Regions from separate parts of the Cellulomonas sp. P2_F12 genome, predicted to be linked through region 1. Evidence: predicted binding sites of a transcription regulator. Region 1 holds the regulator's gene; the other holds the start of a gene.
What was found. The regulator LexA, encoded in region 1, represses DNA repair genes until DNA is damaged. The targets are predictions, from matches to a motif close to TCGAACANNTGTTCGA.
Positions count from the first base shown of each region.

Region 2: the regulator LexA is predicted to act here: its motif matches at 2,448-2,463, upstream of AC1DWH_RS08615 (HNH endonuclease signature motif containing protein).

Region 1 is NZ_JBFUEV010000003.1:433,345-441,132, forward strand. Features, by position in the region: gene AC1DWH_RS10130 (ATP-dependent DNA helicase) at 1-1,503, shown strand, start outside; gene AC1DWH_RS10135 (L-lactate dehydrogenase) at 1,513-2,514, shown strand; gene lexA (transcriptional repressor LexA) at 2,554-3,306, opposite strand; gene AC1DWH_RS10145 (LysM peptidoglycan-binding domain-containing protein) at 3,605-4,012, shown strand; gene nrdR (transcriptional regulator NrdR) at 4,440-4,958, shown strand; gene AC1DWH_RS10155 (S9 family peptidase) at 5,024-7,027, shown strand; gene AC1DWH_RS10160 (aldo/keto reductase) at 7,029-7,788, opposite strand, start outside.
Region 2 is NZ_JBFUEV010000003.1:123,734-131,521, forward strand. Features, by position in the region: gene AC1DWH_RS08595 (ArsR/SmtB family transcription factor) at 15-365, shown strand; gene AC1DWH_RS08600 (SRPBCC family protein) at 358-801, shown strand; gene AC1DWH_RS08605 (DUF998 domain-containing protein) at 782-1,348, opposite strand; gene AC1DWH_RS08610 (glycoside hydrolase family 16 protein) at 1,396-2,172, shown strand; gene AC1DWH_RS08615 (HNH endonuclease signature motif containing protein) at 2,498-4,024, shown strand; gene AC1DWH_RS08620 (alpha/beta fold hydrolase) at 4,074-4,886, shown strand; gene AC1DWH_RS08625 (PP2C family protein-serine/threonine phosphatase) at 4,867-6,009, shown strand; gene AC1DWH_RS08630 (hypothetical protein) at 6,105-7,037, opposite strand; gene AC1DWH_RS08635 (hypothetical protein) at 7,238-7,546, shown strand; gene AC1DWH_RS08640 (glycoside hydrolase family 6 protein) at 7,619-7,788, opposite strand, start outside.

The sequences.
Region 1 (7,788 bases):
CGGGCGTGGCGACAGGTCTCCGTGACCTCGCTCGAGTGCCTGGGCAGCAAGTGCCCGATGCTCGCGGAGTGCTTCCCCGAGAAGGCCAAGGCGGCGTCGCGCGAGGCGGACGTCGTCGTCACCAACCACGCGATGCTCGGCATCGCCGCGTCGGGGTCGCCCGGCGTGCTGCCCGAGCACCAGGTCCTGGTCGTCGACGAGGCGCACGAGCTCACCGACCGCGTGACGGCCCAGGCGACCTCCGAGCTGTCGGTGGGCACCATCGAGCACGCGGCGCGGCTGGCCCGTCGGCACGGCGGCGTCCCGACGACGGACCTCGACTCCGCGAGCCAGGCCCTGGCCACCGTGCTCGTGGGGCTGCCCGAGGCCCGGTTCCGGGACGGGCTGCCGCCCGCGGCCCGCGATGCCGTGGCCGGCGTGCGCGACGCCTCCCGCACCCTGCTCAGCGTGCTCAAGCCGGAGACCGGGCCCAACGCGCCACCCGAAGGCGGCCGCAAGATGGCACAGGCGACCATGCTCGCCCTGCACGAGGTCGCCGACCGGATGGCCGCCGACCCCGACGACAACCGGCACACGGTCCTGTGGTGCTCCCGCAGCGAGGACCGCCGCGGCGGCGTGCAGACCCGGTTGTTCGCGGCGCCCCTGGCCGTCAACGGGCTCATCCGCACGCACCTGCTGGCCGGCCGGTCGGGCGTCCTCACGTCCGCGACGCTGGAGCTGGGCGGCTCGTTCGACCCGATCGCGCGCGCGGTCGGCCTCGAGGTGCGTCCCGACGCCGAGCCCGTCGGCCCCACGTCCCTGGATGGTGGGCCGGCCGCGCCGCCGAAGGGCGCGCCGTGGCACGGGCTCGACGTCGGCAGCCCGTTCGACTACCCGAAGCAGGGGATCCTCTACCTGGCGCGGCACCTGCCGAAGCCCGGCCGCGAGCCGGCCACGGAGGCGCAGCTGGACGAGATCGCCGAGCTGGTGACCGCGGCCGGCGGCCGGACGCTCGGCCTGTTCTCCTCGCGACGCGCCGCGAACGCCGCCGCGGCCGCCATGCGCGAGCGCCTCGACGTCCCGATCCTCGTGCAGGGCGACGACCAGCTGCCCACGCTCGTGTCGCAGTTCATCGCCGACGAGCCCACGTGCCTGTTCGGCACCCTGTCGCTGTGGCAGGGCGTCGACGTGCCCGGTGCGACGTGCCGGCTGGTCATCATCGACCGCATCCCGTTCCCGCGGCCCGACGACCCCGTGAGCTCGGCCCGGTCCGACGCGATCGAGGCGGCGGGCGGCAACGGCTTCCTCGCCGTGTCGGCGACCCACGCCGCGCTGCTGCTGGCCCAGGGTGCCGGCCGGCTGATCCGGACCAGCGAGGACCGCGGGGTCGTCGCCGTCCTCGACCCGCGGCTCGCGACCGCCGGCTACGGCAGCTTCCTCACGCGGTCGCTGCCTGCGTTCTGGCGGACCACCGACCGTGCCGTCGCAGTCTCGGCCCTGCGTCGGCTCGCGACCTCCGGATAACCTCGAGGGATGACCGAGAGCCTGGACATGGAGGACGTGGGCCTGACCCCGTTCCGCACGCCCCGTCGGACCTCGAAGCTCGCGATCGTGGGGGCAGGTGCCGTCGGGTCGACGATGGCGTACGCGGCGCTCATGCGGGGCGCCGCCCGCTCGGTCGCCCTCTACGACATCAACGCGGCGAAGGTCCAGGCCGAGGCGCTCGACCTCGGGCACGGCATCCAGTTCATGCCGATGGCCGAGGTGGTGGGGTCCGACGACATCGCCGTGTGCGCCGACGCCGACATCGTGATGTTCACGGCGGGTGCCAAGCAGAAGCCCGGGCAGTCGCGGCTCGAGCTGGCCGAGGCGACGATCGGCCTGGTCCGCGCCGTGCTCCCGTCGCTGGTGGAGGTCGCGCCGGACGCGGTGTACGTGATGGTGACCAACCCGGTCGACGTCGTCACCTACGCCGCCCTGCAGATCTCCGGCCTGCCGAGCACGCAGCTGTTCGGCTCGGGCACGGTCCTGGACTCGTCCCGACTGCGCTACCTCATCTCGCAGTACACCGGCGTGGCCGTGCAGAACGTGCACGCGTACATCGCGGGGGAGCACGGCGACACGGAGCGGCCCCTGTGGGGCTCGGCGACCATCGGGTCGGTCCCGCTGCTCGAGTGGTCGGGCCCGGACGGGAGCCTCGCATTCACCCCCGAGGTCCGCGAGGAGATCGCCAACGAGGTGGTCGGCTCGGCGTACCGGATCATCGAGGGCAAGGGTGCGACCAACTACGCGGTCGCCCTGGCCGGCTCGCGGATCATCGAGGCCGTGCTCAAGGACGAGGGGCGGGTGCTGCCCGTGTCGTCGCTGCTCGACGACTACTACGGGATCAGCGACGTCTGCCTGTCCGTGCCGACGATCATCGGTGCGCACGGCGTGGGCAAGCAGCTGCCGGTGCCGCTGTCGGACGACGAGCTGGCGGGGCTGCGGACCTCCGCCGACGCGGTGCGCGCGGTGGCGCGGCGGTTCGGGTTCTGAGCCGCCGGCGCCGGACCGTGGTCCGGCGCCGGCGGGACGTCAGAGGCTGCGCAGCACGCTGACGACGCGGCCGAGCACCGTGGACTCGTCGCCCGGGATCGGCGAGTACGCCGGGTTGTGCGGCATCAGCCAGACGTGGCCGTCGATGCGCTTGAGGGTCTTGACCGTGGCCTCGCCGTCGATCATCGCCGCGACGATCTCGCCGTTCTCCGCCACCGGCTGACGGCGGACCACGACCCAGTCGCCGTCGCAGATCGCCGCGTCGATCATCGAGTCGCCGCTGACCTTGAGCAGGAACAGGTCTCCGTCCCCGACCAGCTGGCGGGGCAGCGGGAACACGTCCTCGACGACCTGCTCCGCGAGGATGGGGCCGCCCGCCGCGATCCGGCCGACGACCGGGACGTAGGACGGTGCCGGCATGCGCTCGCCGTCGCCCGTGTCGGGGAAGCTGGACCGGCTGCCGTCCGGCGCGGTCCACGTGCCGACGCCCCGCGAGTCGTCCGCGTGCACGACCTCGATGGCGCGCGGGCGGTTGGGGTCGCGGCGCAGGTACCCCTTGCGCTCGAGTGCCGTGAGCTGGTGCTTCACGCTCGACGGGCTGGTCAGGCCGACGGCCTCCCCGATCTCGCGCATGCTCGGCGGGTAGCCGCGGGACTCCACCGACGTCCGGATCGTGTCGAGCACGAGCCGCTGGCGGGCCGTGAGGCCGTCCGGGCCCGGCGCGCCGTCGGGCAGCGCGTGGATCGTCGCCAGGTCCTTCTCGGGCTGGGACGTGTCCCGTGAGTCCGTCACTGCGCTCCTCCTCCGTCCGGCGGCCGCCTCGCGGCCTTCTCCGCCTGCTCCAGCCGGCGTCCCGCGTGCCCTGACCTGCGGCGACGGGGGCTGCCCGGCGGTCGTGTCAGTGGCTCGTGGTCCGCTTGTGCTGCATCGCCAGCCTAGGGATGTCGGGACGGAAGATCAAACATCTGTTCGATCGTGTCTCGACAGTGTCGGTGGATGCTGGTAGACATCGTACAGACGTTCGACGAACAGGCGTTCGACGATCAGCGGTACCCCGGGACCCCCGGGCCGAGCAGGAACGAGAGACGCGATGAGCGCGATGGTGATGGGACCCGCGATGCCGAGGATCGCGACGTCGAGCACCCGCAGCACCCGCAGCACGGCGGGCGCCCCGAGCGCCCGCACTGCCGATGCCGGCCGGTCCGCGGCGCACCTCCGGCTGACTGCACGCGGCCGGGCCGTCCTGTGGGTCCTCGCCGTGCTCCTCGTCGCGGTCGTGACGCTCATCGGCGGCCGGGCGGCCGCCGACGGACCGGTCGGCGCGCAGGAGGTCGTCCGGCACACGGTCGCGCCGGGGGAGACGCTCTGGCAGATCGCCGAGACGGTGGCGGGCCCGTCGGACGACGTGCGCGACGTCGTGTTCGACCTCGTGCGCCTGAACGAGCTTCCGGACGCCGGCCTGATGGCCGGCCAGGTGATCGTGGTTCCTGCCGGTTGAGCACTGGTGCCTGGGACGCCTGCCGTGCCGGCGAGATCCGCGCGCGTGGTTGCTGGGTCCCGATCGCTCGGCTAGGTTAGCCTTACCTCACTAGGCGAGCTGGGGGGCTTGCCCGAGGTGCGGGACGACGGGGCGCGAGCTCCGGCACGGACCCGCTGTACAGCGCGGCGCCGAGGCGAGTCGGCCCGTGACCAGGGACGGGGGCGTCCCCGCGAGGGCGGTCATCCATGGATGGCCGCCCTCGTGCGTTCCTGGCTGAGCGGGACGTGCCCGCCGCCACCGGGAGTGCGTGCGAGGATCGCGGTGCGTGTCGCCGCCGACGACCTTGCACCGCCGCAGAGCGTGGCCTAGCGTCACGGGGGCGTCCACGACGCCACCGCCGCCGGTCGACGTCCGACCCCGGCGCGCCAGCTCGAAGGGGATCACGGTGCACTGTCCGTTCTGCCGTCACCCGGACTCGCGGGTCATCGACTCGCGGACCTCGGACGACGGGTCGACCATCCGGCGGCGACGCCAGTGCCCGCACTGCAACCGCCGCTTCACCACCGTCGAGACCGCGAGCCTCTCCGTCGTCAAGCGCTCCGGCGCCACCGAGCCGTTCAGCCGCGAGAAGATCGCCGGCGGTGTGCGCAAGGCGTGCCAGGGGCGTCCCGTCAGCGAGGACGACCTCGCGCTGCTCGCGCAGAAGGTCGAGGAGACGCTGCGCAGCGCCGGCTCGGCCGAGATCGACGCCTACGAGATCGGGACGGCGATCCTCGGACCGCTGCGCGAGCTCGACGAGGTCGCCTACCTGCGGTTCGCCAGCGTCTATCAGGCGTTCGACTCGCTGGAGGACTTCGAGGCCGCGATCACGGTCCTTCGTGCCGAGCGCGAGGGCGCCGACGACGGCGAGCTCGCCGACGGATCCGTGGACTCCGAGGACTCCCAGGACGCACGGACCAGCTGAAGGCGACCGGGTCAGTTCGATCCGTCGGTTCGATTTCTGTCGGTGGCAGCACGTAGGTTCGTCCGGTGCTTCCTGCTGACCTCGAGCTCCTCCACGTCCCCGGCGCCCCTGCCGTCCTGCCGGACGGCAGCCGCGCGATCGTGTCGGTCGTCCGGCCCGACCTCGCCACCGACGAGTACACCGGCCACCTGTGGTCGGTCGACCTCGTCGGCGACCAGGCGCCCCGCGCGCTGACCCGCGGCTTCCGCGACACCGCACCGGACGTCTCGCCCGACGGGCGCTGGGTGACGTTCCTGCGGTCGGAGCGCGACGGCAAGCCTCAGGTGTTCGTCGTCGAGTCCGCCGGGGGCGAGCCCGTGCAGCTGACGGACGCCCCGCTGGGTGCCGCGGAGCCCCGGTTCTCGCCCGACGGCACGCGGATCGCCTACGTGGCCCGGGTCCCGGAGCCGGGTCGTTACGAGCCCGACGGCAAGCCCGGGTCGGAGGGTCCGCGGCACATCACCGAGCTGAAGTACCGGGCCGACGGCATCGGGTTCGTCCGGGACCGGCCGCAGCACGTGTTCGTCGTCGACGTGCCGGTGGACGGCGAGCGTCCGGCGACGCTGCCGGATCCGGTGGCGCTGACCGCGGGGGAGGTCGCGGTGTCCGGCCCCCGGTGGCTGCCCGACGGCACGGCGCTGGTCGGTGTCTCCGCGCGGCACGAGTCGCGCGAGTCCGACCTGCGCAGCGACGCGGTGCTGATCGAGGCGTCGCCCGACGGCGACCCGGCGCCGCCGGTGCCTCTCACGGATGCCGACGCGGGCAGCACGCTCGGAGTCGAGGCCGTCCTGCCGTCGCGCGACGGGAGCACGCTCTGGCTGCTCGCCGGCGACCTCGGCACGTCGGGACGTGACTTCGTGGCGTCGCAGGTGGGGCTGTTCCGCCTCCCGCTCAACGGTTCCACGGGCGGGGCCGGTGTGCCCGAGCGGCTCACCGACCTCGAGGCCGACCAGCTCACGGGCGTCCTGGTCGAGGTCGACGGCGAGCCGGTCGTCGGGGTGGAGCGCCGTGGCGCCCAGCACCTCGTCCGCATCGCGCCCGACGGGACGCCGACCACGCTCGTCGGCGGCACGTCCGTCGTGACCGGCGCGGCGGTGGCCGCGGGTGCCGCGCGCGCCGTGGTGGTCGCCGCGTCGCCGACGTCCTCGGGCGAGGTGCTGGCCGTCGACCTCGGCACGGGAGCCGTCGACGTGCGCACGGAGCTCTCGGGCCCGCTGCAGGCCACTGGTCGGGCGCGGGTGCCTGCGGAGCTGCTGGCGACCGGGCCGGACGGCTACGAGGTGCACGGATGGCTCGTGACGCCCGACCCCGAGCGGTTCGGCGCCGGGCCGCACCCGACGATCCTCATGATCCATGGCGGCCCGTTCGCGCAGTACACGCACGGTCTGTTCGACGAGGTGCAGGTGTTCGCCGAGGCGGGGTACGCGGTCGTCTACGGCAACCCGCGGGGGTCGTCCGGGTACGGGCGGTCCCACGGCCTGGCCATCCAGGGCGGCTTCGGCACGGTCGACACCGAGGACGTCCTGGCGCTGCTCGGTGCCGCGCTGGAGGACCCGGCGCTGGACGGCGAGCGGGTCGGCGTCATGGGCGGCTCCTACGGCGGCTACCTCACCGCCTGGCTGACCACGCGCACCGACCGGTTCGCCGCCGCGATCGTCGAGCGCGGCTTCCTCGACCCGGTGAGCTTCGTCGGGTCCAGCGACATCGGCTGGTTCTTCGGCACCGCGTACCTCGGCGACGCCGCGGACGAGCACGGTGCCGCGGCGGTGGCGGCGCAGTCCCCGATGGCGCACGTCGGGTCCGTCCGCACGCCCACGCTGGTCATCCACTCCGAGCAGGACTGGCGCTGCCCGGTCGAGCAGGGCCAGCGGTGGTTCGTCGAGCTGAAGCGCCGCGGCGTCGAGGCCGAGCTGCTGCTGTTCCCGGGCGAGGGGCACGAGCTCACGCGGTCGGGGAGCCCGACGCACCGGCAGGTGCGGTTCGAGCACGTGCTGCGGTGGTGGGAGAAGCACCTGCCCGTCGGGGGCTGACCTACCGGTCGCTCGAGCGCACGCCCCACATGTTGATCCCGGCGTCGACGGCGTGCGGCTCGATCGCGGCGATCTCGTCCGGGGTCAGCGGCGCGAGCTCGACGGCGGCGAGGTTCTCGTCCAGCTGGTCGACGGTCCGGGCGCCGACCAGCACGGACGTGATCCGCGGGTCCCGGAGCACCCACGCGAGCGCGAGCTGGGGCAGGGTCCGGCCGCCGGAGCGGGCGATCCCGTCGAGGGCGCGGACGTGACCGAGCGCCTCGTCGGTGAGCCACTCGGTGCGCAGCGGGCCGCCGCGCGCGGCGCGCGAGTCGGCGGGGACCCCGTGCAGGTACCGGGTGCTGAGCATCCCCTGGGCCAGCGGGGAGAAGGCGACGACGGCCATGCCTGCCTCGTCGGCGACCTCCAGCAGGGAGCGTCCGTCGGGCCCCGGCTGCTCGATCCAGCGGTTGAGCATCGAGTACGCGGGCTGGTGCACGGCCAGGGACAGGCCGATGGAGCGCGCCACCGCGAGGGCCTCGGTCGTCCGCTCGGCCGAGTACGACGAGATCCCCGCGTACCGCGCCTTGCCTGCCCGGACGGCGCGGTCGAGGGCGCCGAGCGTCTCCTCGAGCGGAGTCGACGGGTCGAACCGGTGGCTGTAGAACACGTCGACGCTGTCCAGACCGAGCCGCCGCAGGGACTCGTCGAGCGACGCGCGCAGGTACTTCGCCGACCCGTGCTCGCCGTACGGCCCGGGCCACGCGCGGTAGCCGGCCTTG
Region 2 (7,788 bases), 310 kb from region 1:
AAGGAGTTGCTCACATGCCGGCACGGGACAGCCTCAGCGTGGTGTTCGCCGCGCTCGCGGACCCGACCCGGCGGGCGATCCTCACGCAGCTCTCGCAGGGGCCGACGACCGCCGGTGAGGTGGCCGCCCCGTTCGCCATGAGCCGGTCCGCCGTCTCGCAGCACCTGCGGGTGCTCGAGGAGGCGGGACTCATCGAGCGCACGGTCACGGCCCAGTGGCGCACCTGTGCGCTGCGCACGGAGCCCCTGGACGAGGTCGCCACCTGGGTCGACGGACACCGCCGGCACTGGGAGGAGCGCTTCGACCTGCTGGACGAGCGACTGCGACACATCCGACAGACCCGAGAAGAGGCAGACCATGATTGAGACGGACCAGAAGGCCTTCACCATCACGCGCATCTTCGACGCCCCGCGCGCCGCGATCTGGCAGGCGTGGACGGACCCCGCCGAGGCCGCGCACTGGTGGCACCCGCGCGGCCTGGTGACCCCCCGCGACTCGGTCGAGATCGACGTGCGCCCGGGCGGCAGCTACCGGTACACGATGATCGCGCCCGACGGCAGCGAGTACCCGACCGCCGGCACGTACCGCGAGGTGGTCGAGCCCGAGCGGCTCGTCTTCACCTGGGCCTCCCCGGGCGACCCCGACGCGCTCGCGCCGGTGATCACCGTGACGCTCGAGGACCTCGGGGCACGCACCCGCATGATCTTCCACGTCGACGGCGTCGGCGGGCAGCCCGGCGACGGGGACGTCTACGACGGGTGGGACTCGGCGTTCGACGTGCTCAGCGACCAGCTCGTCTGAGCGCCAGCACCACGACGAGAGGCCACAGCGCCTCTGCACCGGCGACGGCGCGTTCGGTCAGCCCGACCGCGCCGCCGCCGGCCTGCAGCTCGACGACGAACACCCCGAGCAGTCCGACCAGCACCGCGGAGGCTCCGACGGCGACGGCCGGCCCCAGGATGCCGGTCGCCCCGCGGCGCCTGGCGACCGCCGGCCAGAGCGCGAGGGCGCCGAACCCGATGCCCGCGGCGATGCCGTGGGCCGTCGGGTAGGCGTCGACGGGGAGTGCTGCGACGGCGAGCGTGGCGGCACCGCCCAGCGCGTGCAGCAGCCGGGCGGTGCGGGGAACAGGTCGCAGCCCGGCCGCGGTCACCATGTGCGCGACGCCGGTGATCGCCAGCCCCGCGGTCATGACCCAGGGGTCGGTCGCGGTCGACGCCGCCAGCGCGCTGATGGTCTCCTGCACCGGGTCGAACGACGGCTGCAGCGCCGCCGCCAGGGTCCAGCCGCCGACCATGGCGACGGGGGCGGCGATCGCGGACGCGAGGGCCCAGCGGGGGACGTCCATGGTCTCTGGGGCTGCCTTCTGCTCGGGGCTGTCGGAGACTGGGGTTCGTGACCGACCACCCCGACGGACTGGTCTTCGAGGACGACTTCGACGCTCCCGACCTCGATCCTGCCGTGTGGCTGCCGCACTACCTGCCGGCGTGGAGCTCTCGTGAGCTGACCGCCGCGTCGTACGAGCTGCGCGGCTCCTGCCTGCGCCTGTACATCCCGCCCGCGCAGGACCTTTGGTGTGCGGGCGACCACCTGCCGCCGACCCGTGTGTCCGGCATCCAGTCCGGGAACTGGTCCGGCCCCGTGGGCGGCACCCGCGGGCAGCAGCCGTACCGCGACGGGCTCGTCGTGCGCGAGGCGCAGGAGCCGTTCGCGGGCTGGACGCCGAGCGGTGGGCTCGTCGAGCTCCGCGCGCGAGCCGTGCTGTCACCCCGGTCGATGGCCGCGTTCTGGCTGGTCGGGCTCGAGGACTCGCCCGAGCGGAGCGGCGAGATCTGCGTGATGGAGGTGTTCGGCGACGCACTGCGGCCTGGGTCCGCCGAGGTCGGCGTGGGCCTGCACCCGTTCCGCGACCCCGCGCTCGTCGAGGACTGGGCCGCCGCGCGGCTGCCGCTCGACGTCGCGGCGTTCCACACCTACGCCGTCGACTGGAGCCCCGAGCGGGCCGAGTTCCTGGTCGACGGCGTCCTGGTGCGCAGCTGCGCGCGACCGCCCACGTACCCGATGCAGATGATGCTGGCGGTGTTCGACTTCCCGGAGCGGTCCGTGGGCGACGACGCCGACCTGGTGCCCGAGCTGGTCGTCGACAGCCTGCGGGGGTACGCCCGCGCTTGACCAGCGCCGCGGCTGCCCGGGGTTCGGGTCCGCGGTCAGGCGTGCGTGGACCTGTGGCGTCACCGCCTCACCGCCTCATTGCGTCGCCCCGTCGCCGCGTCACCCCCCGCGCCCCCTTGTCCTCGTCACGGCGTCACGGCGTCACGGCGTCACGGCGTCACGGGGTCACAGCGCCACGGCGTCACGTCGTCGCGCACCGCGAGCCGCCCACAGCCCGCGCGGCGAGCTGCCCATCCACAGCATCGCCCTTGGTCGCAGCCGATGTCAGTGGACATTCGTACACTTGTACGAGCGGTGAAGGCCATCGGCGAAGGAGGTAGCGGACATGACGGCTGTGCTCGAACCCGGCACGTCCGAGCTCGACGTCCCGTGGCCGTTCTGGGCCGACGCCGTGGCGTGGGAACCCTGCCCGTCGCACGAACCGCCCGACTGGTCCGAGCCCTACGTCCCCGACCCGCTGCCCGAGTTCACCTACCGCGTAGTGGACCCGTTCGTCGACGGGCCCGCGTACCCGAGCGACGCCGTGCGTATGTTGCCGTCGTTCCCGGTGGCCGGGCCCCGGCTCTCGGTGTCGGCGCTCGCGGGAACCCTCGAGTCGGTCGACCCCGCCGACCTGCCGGGTGCACACCTGGTCAACGCGATCATGGGCTGGGAGCAGACGATCGCCGCCGCGCAGGCGAGGCAGGCGGCGTTCGTGCGCGAGCTTGCCGCGCGGAGCGGTCCGGACGTCCTGCGGATCACCGGTGACGAGCTGGCCAGTGCCCTGGTGTGCACTCGGCAGGCAGCCGAGCGACTGGTCGTGCGGGCGCAGTCGGCCGCTGACTTCCCGTCGCTCTCCGATGCCTGGTCCGCCGGGCTGATCGGTACCCGCAAGGTCGACGTGATCCTCGACGAGGTCGCGGTGGCCGATCGCGCGTCGGCCGACGGCGTGGTGGTGAACGCGGTGGCCGCAGCCGACGGGATGACCGCGCCGCAGCTCGCCCGGCACGTGCGGGCGGCCGTGATCGGCGCGGACGACGAGGCGGCCCGGCGTCGCGCCGCCCGGGGGCGCGACGACCGGCGCGTCGAGCTGACGCCCGCGCTCGACTCGATGGCGTGGATCGGGGCGTACCTGCCGGCCGACCAGGCGCTCGCGGCGTTCACCACGGTGGACGCGCTCGCGGGCACCACACGCGTCGACGGCGACGAGCGCACCGCGGACCAGCGGCGGGCCGACGCGTTCGCGGACATCTTCCTGGGCATCCTCGACCGCCAGTCGACGCCCGACGGTCGGCCGCTCCCGACGCGGGGCGGCCGGCGCGTGTCGGTGCAGCTGACCGTCGCGGCGACCACGCTCCTCGGGCTCGACGACGATCCGGGCTACCTCGGCTCGTTCGGTCCCATCCCCGCGTCGATGGCGCGTGAGATCGCGCAGGACGGCACGTGGCGCCGGGTGCTGACCGACCCCGCGGGTCAGGTGTGCGAGGTCGGATCCGCGACCTATCGGCCGGGCGCCGACCTCACGCGCCTGGTCCAGGTGCGCGACCAGACCTGCACCTTCCCGGGCTGCCGGCAGCCTGCCGTGCGTTGCGATCTCGACCACCGCGAGCCCTACGACCACAGCCGGCCCGGTGACGGCCAGACCTGCGAGGCGAACCTGCACTGCCTGTGCCGGCACCACCACCAGGCCAAGACGGAGGGCCGCTGGAAGGTCACCTACGACCGGTCCTCCGGCATCTCCACGTGGACCAGCCCGCTCGGTCTCACGCGCGATCGACATCCACAGCCCGTCCTCGCGGCGGCGTCGTCCCAGCGCCACCGACCGCCGCTCCCTCCGCCACCGCCCCGCGACTGGGGCGACCCACCGTTCTGACGGCTCGTCGACGGCTCGATCGCGGCCCGCAGCGGCCTACTCTCGACCCATGGCCGTGCTCACCAGGAACAACGTCGTGCTCTCGGGCGTCCCGGGTGCGCCGGCGTTGGTGTTCGCGCACGGGTTCGGCTGCGACCAGAGCATGTGGCGGTTCGTCGCGCCCGCGTTCGAGGCAACGCACCGGGTGGTGCTGTTCGACCACGTGGGCGCGGGCGGCTCGGACCTCTCCGCGTACGACCCCGAGCGGTACGCCTCGCTCGACGGCTACGCGGACGACGTGGTGCAGCTCCTGGCCGAGCTCGACCTCGGACCGGCCGTGTTCGTCGGCCACTCCGTCAGCGCGATGATCGGCGCCCTCGCCTCGGTCCGGCGCCCGGAGCTCTTCGACCGGCTGGTGCTCGTGGGTCCCAGCCCGCGCTACGTCGACGACGACGGCTACCGGGGCGGTTTCACGGCCGTGGAGATCGACGAGCTGCTCGAGACCATGGACGACAACTACCTCGGCTGGTCTGCGTTCATCGCGCCGGTGATCATGGGCAACTCGGACCGGCCCGAGCTGGGCGACGAGCTGACCAACTCGTTCTGCCGCACGGACCCGGCGATCGCCAAGCGGTTCGCGCGGACCACGTTCCTGTCCGACAACCGCGCGGACCTGGCCTCGGTGACGACCCCGGCGCTGGTCCTGCAGTGCCGCGAGGACGTCATCGCGCCGCCGGCGGTCGGGCGCTACGTGCACGAGCACCTCGCGGACAGCGAGCTGGTCCTCCTCGACGCCGTCGGGCACTGCCCCAACCTCAGCGCGCCCGACCAGGTCGTCGCCGCGATCACCACCTACCTCGCCCATGCCGCCGTCCGGACGTAGCCACGCCTGGGACGTCGCACCCGTCGCCCTGCTGCGGCTCGACGGCGACGGCCTGATCGTCGACGCCAACCGGATGTTCCTCGACCTGGTCGGTCGCGAGGCGGGGACCCTCTTGGGCGCGACCCGGCTCAGCGAGCTGCTGTCGGTGGGCGGCCGGATCTACTGGGAGACCCACCTGTCCCCACTGCTGCACATGCAGGGTCGGATCGACGAGGTCGCGGTCGAGCTCCGCGGTCCGGGCGGGCGGGTGCCCGTCCTGATGTCGGCCTGCGTCTGGACCTCCGACGATGGCGCGACCCGCGGAGTGGACGTCGCGATGTCCCGCGCGACGGAGCGGTCCCGCTACGAGCGGGAGCTGCTCGCGGCCCGGGCAGCCGCCGACAGCGCCGCAGCGCAGGAGGCCCTGGTCGCCCACGAGCTGCAGCTCGCGCTGCTCACCACCGACCTGCCGACGGGGAGCCGGTTCTCGGTGACCTCGGAGTACCGGCCCGGTGTGCAGGCGCTCGAGGTCGGCGGCGACTGGTACGACGCGTTCGTGCTCGACGACGACGTGCTCGCGGTGGTCGTCGGCGACGTCGTCGGTCGTGGGCTGCGGGCCGCCACCGCGATGGGCCAGCTGCGCAGCGCGGTCCGTGCCATCGCCGGTCCCGGCGTCGGGCCCGCCGCGCTGCTCTCCCGGCTCGACCGCTTCGTCGAGCAGGCCGGCGTCGGGTTCATGGCGACGATCGCGTACGCCGAGGTCGAGCTGGGCACCGGCCGCGTCCGGTACGCGTGCGCCGGCCATCTGCCGCCGTTGCGGCTCTCGGCAACGGGCGCGCACGAGTTCCTCTGGGAGGGCCGCTCGACACCTCTCGGCATCGGCAGCCAACGGGTCGAGGCCGAGATCAGCCTCGACCCGCACGACCTGCTCGTGCTGTACACGGACGGCCTGGTCGAGCGGCGCGACCGCCCCCTGGGCGCGGGTCTCGACGTGCTCGCCGAGGCCGCGGCCACCCTCCTCGAGCCGTCGGGCTCGGTGACCTCGCTGGTCACGGACCTGCTGGCGCACGCGGGCGGGGAGCGCGACGACGTGTGCGTGCTGGTGGCCTCGTGGGCGGGTGCCGGCCGCACGCCGACGGCGTGATCCTCCCTGTCGTGGGAGTTGACGCCACGTAGTGTGGCTCTTCGGACTTCTGGTGGGGTGGCTCGCCCACGGCTGATCCCTGTTCGCGTTGCGATCTAGCCTTGCGACGCGTTCGGATCAGCGCCCCCCTCGTACACGTAGACGTCGATGTGGTCGCCCTTGAGCACCAATCGCGTGAGACTGTCGGTCCCCATGATGTCTGCGATGGTGTCGAGGCCGTTGAGGGAACACCCCTCGGCGGCGCGCCCCCCGTCGCTGATCGGTTGGCCGGCGACAGCCACAAGCAGGCAGGTCATGCCGTAGCGAGACTCTCCGCTCCAGACGTTGATGTCCCAGGGGTCGGGGCCGTAGAAGTCCTCGTAGCGCTTCAGCTCTCCGGGACTGATCCCTAGAGCGTCGAGTTTGCCCCCCGGATCGTGCGGCTGATCGGCGGCGGCACCGTCCGACTTCAGTGCGAGCATGTGATCCGGTGCGGGCACGTAGGACCCACCTCCCTGCCCACTACGGACCGGTGGCGTCTCCTCGGTCGCAGTCTCGGCCGGGATGGGAGTGGACTGATCAGCAAGCAGCTGCACCACCGACGCGGTGACGGCCACGTTGAGGGCGAGGGTCGCGATGGCGCCGGCGACGATCAACGAGCGGCGGCGCCACCACGGTACCGGCGGGGCTCGGTTGATCGCGTCTGAATCGGCGGTCGAGCCCTCGGCGGGGTCTTGCTCAATCACCGACGTTCCGGCACGCTCATGCGCGGCGAACACCCCGCCGACAGGCTGCGGGACCGACGTCGGAGCAGAACGCGACCCTTCGACGGTCTCGGCGACCGGGATGCGTTCCGGGATCGGAGCGGGGACCCCTGTGGCGGCATCGCCGACCGGAGTCGCCTGTCGACGTTGGGCGGCCTCCAGTTCGGCGAGCCGAGCCTGAGCCGCCTCATCCCCCGCAATGTCAGCATCCGGTCCGAAAGCGCGTCGTCGCAGGCGCGCCAGCTCGTCCGCTTGTTCGGACTCGACCCCCCGCGGGGCATCCATACCCTCATTGTCCCCCCGCGCACGACATGGGGCGAGGGGTGACCGGACGTCGCGAAAGCTGGAGGTCACTGGCTCTTCGGACTTCTGGTGGGGGTGGCGGCGCGCCGGTGAGCCGGGTGCCCGGATGATGTGGTCGGCTACCGCGCGAACGTGGTGTTCTCGATGATTCGGACTACGACCAAGCACCGCGGGAAGTCGTCGTGGGCGTGACGGCCTCGACGCGTTCGTACTCGTGGCGGCTCGGACGGCAGCAGCGCTACTCGTGGCGGGTGGCCGTCATCGTCGACGAGCTGACCGGCCTCCTCCAGCGGACCGGCAGACTGTCTCAGCTCGCGCGGCCGGATCTGCTGGATCGCGTGGCCTCCGAGGTGGCGCCGACAGCGCCGGCTCGTGCGAGAGCATTGGTGCGCACGGATCTTCTGGCCCTGGAGCGCTTCATCGGAGGCCGCCGGGCGTATGAGCGTCACCTGTCCGCGATCATCGAGGATGCTCCTGTGCCCCACGAGTGACGCACGGGGGCCCTCCCGCTCAGAGGTTCCGGTCGGGACGAGGCGTCCCTCGCCCCGACCGGAACGGTCGGGCTACAGCCCCGGGTTCGCGTTGTGCACGAGCTCGAGCGCCATCTGCGGGAACCAGTCGCCGGCGGCCGGGTCGGCGTAGCCGCGCACCGGGTCGATACCTCCGGCGGGGGCCCAGCGCGTGCACTGGCCGTCGGACTCGCCGGGGATCTTCACCCAGAGGTAGGCGTCCA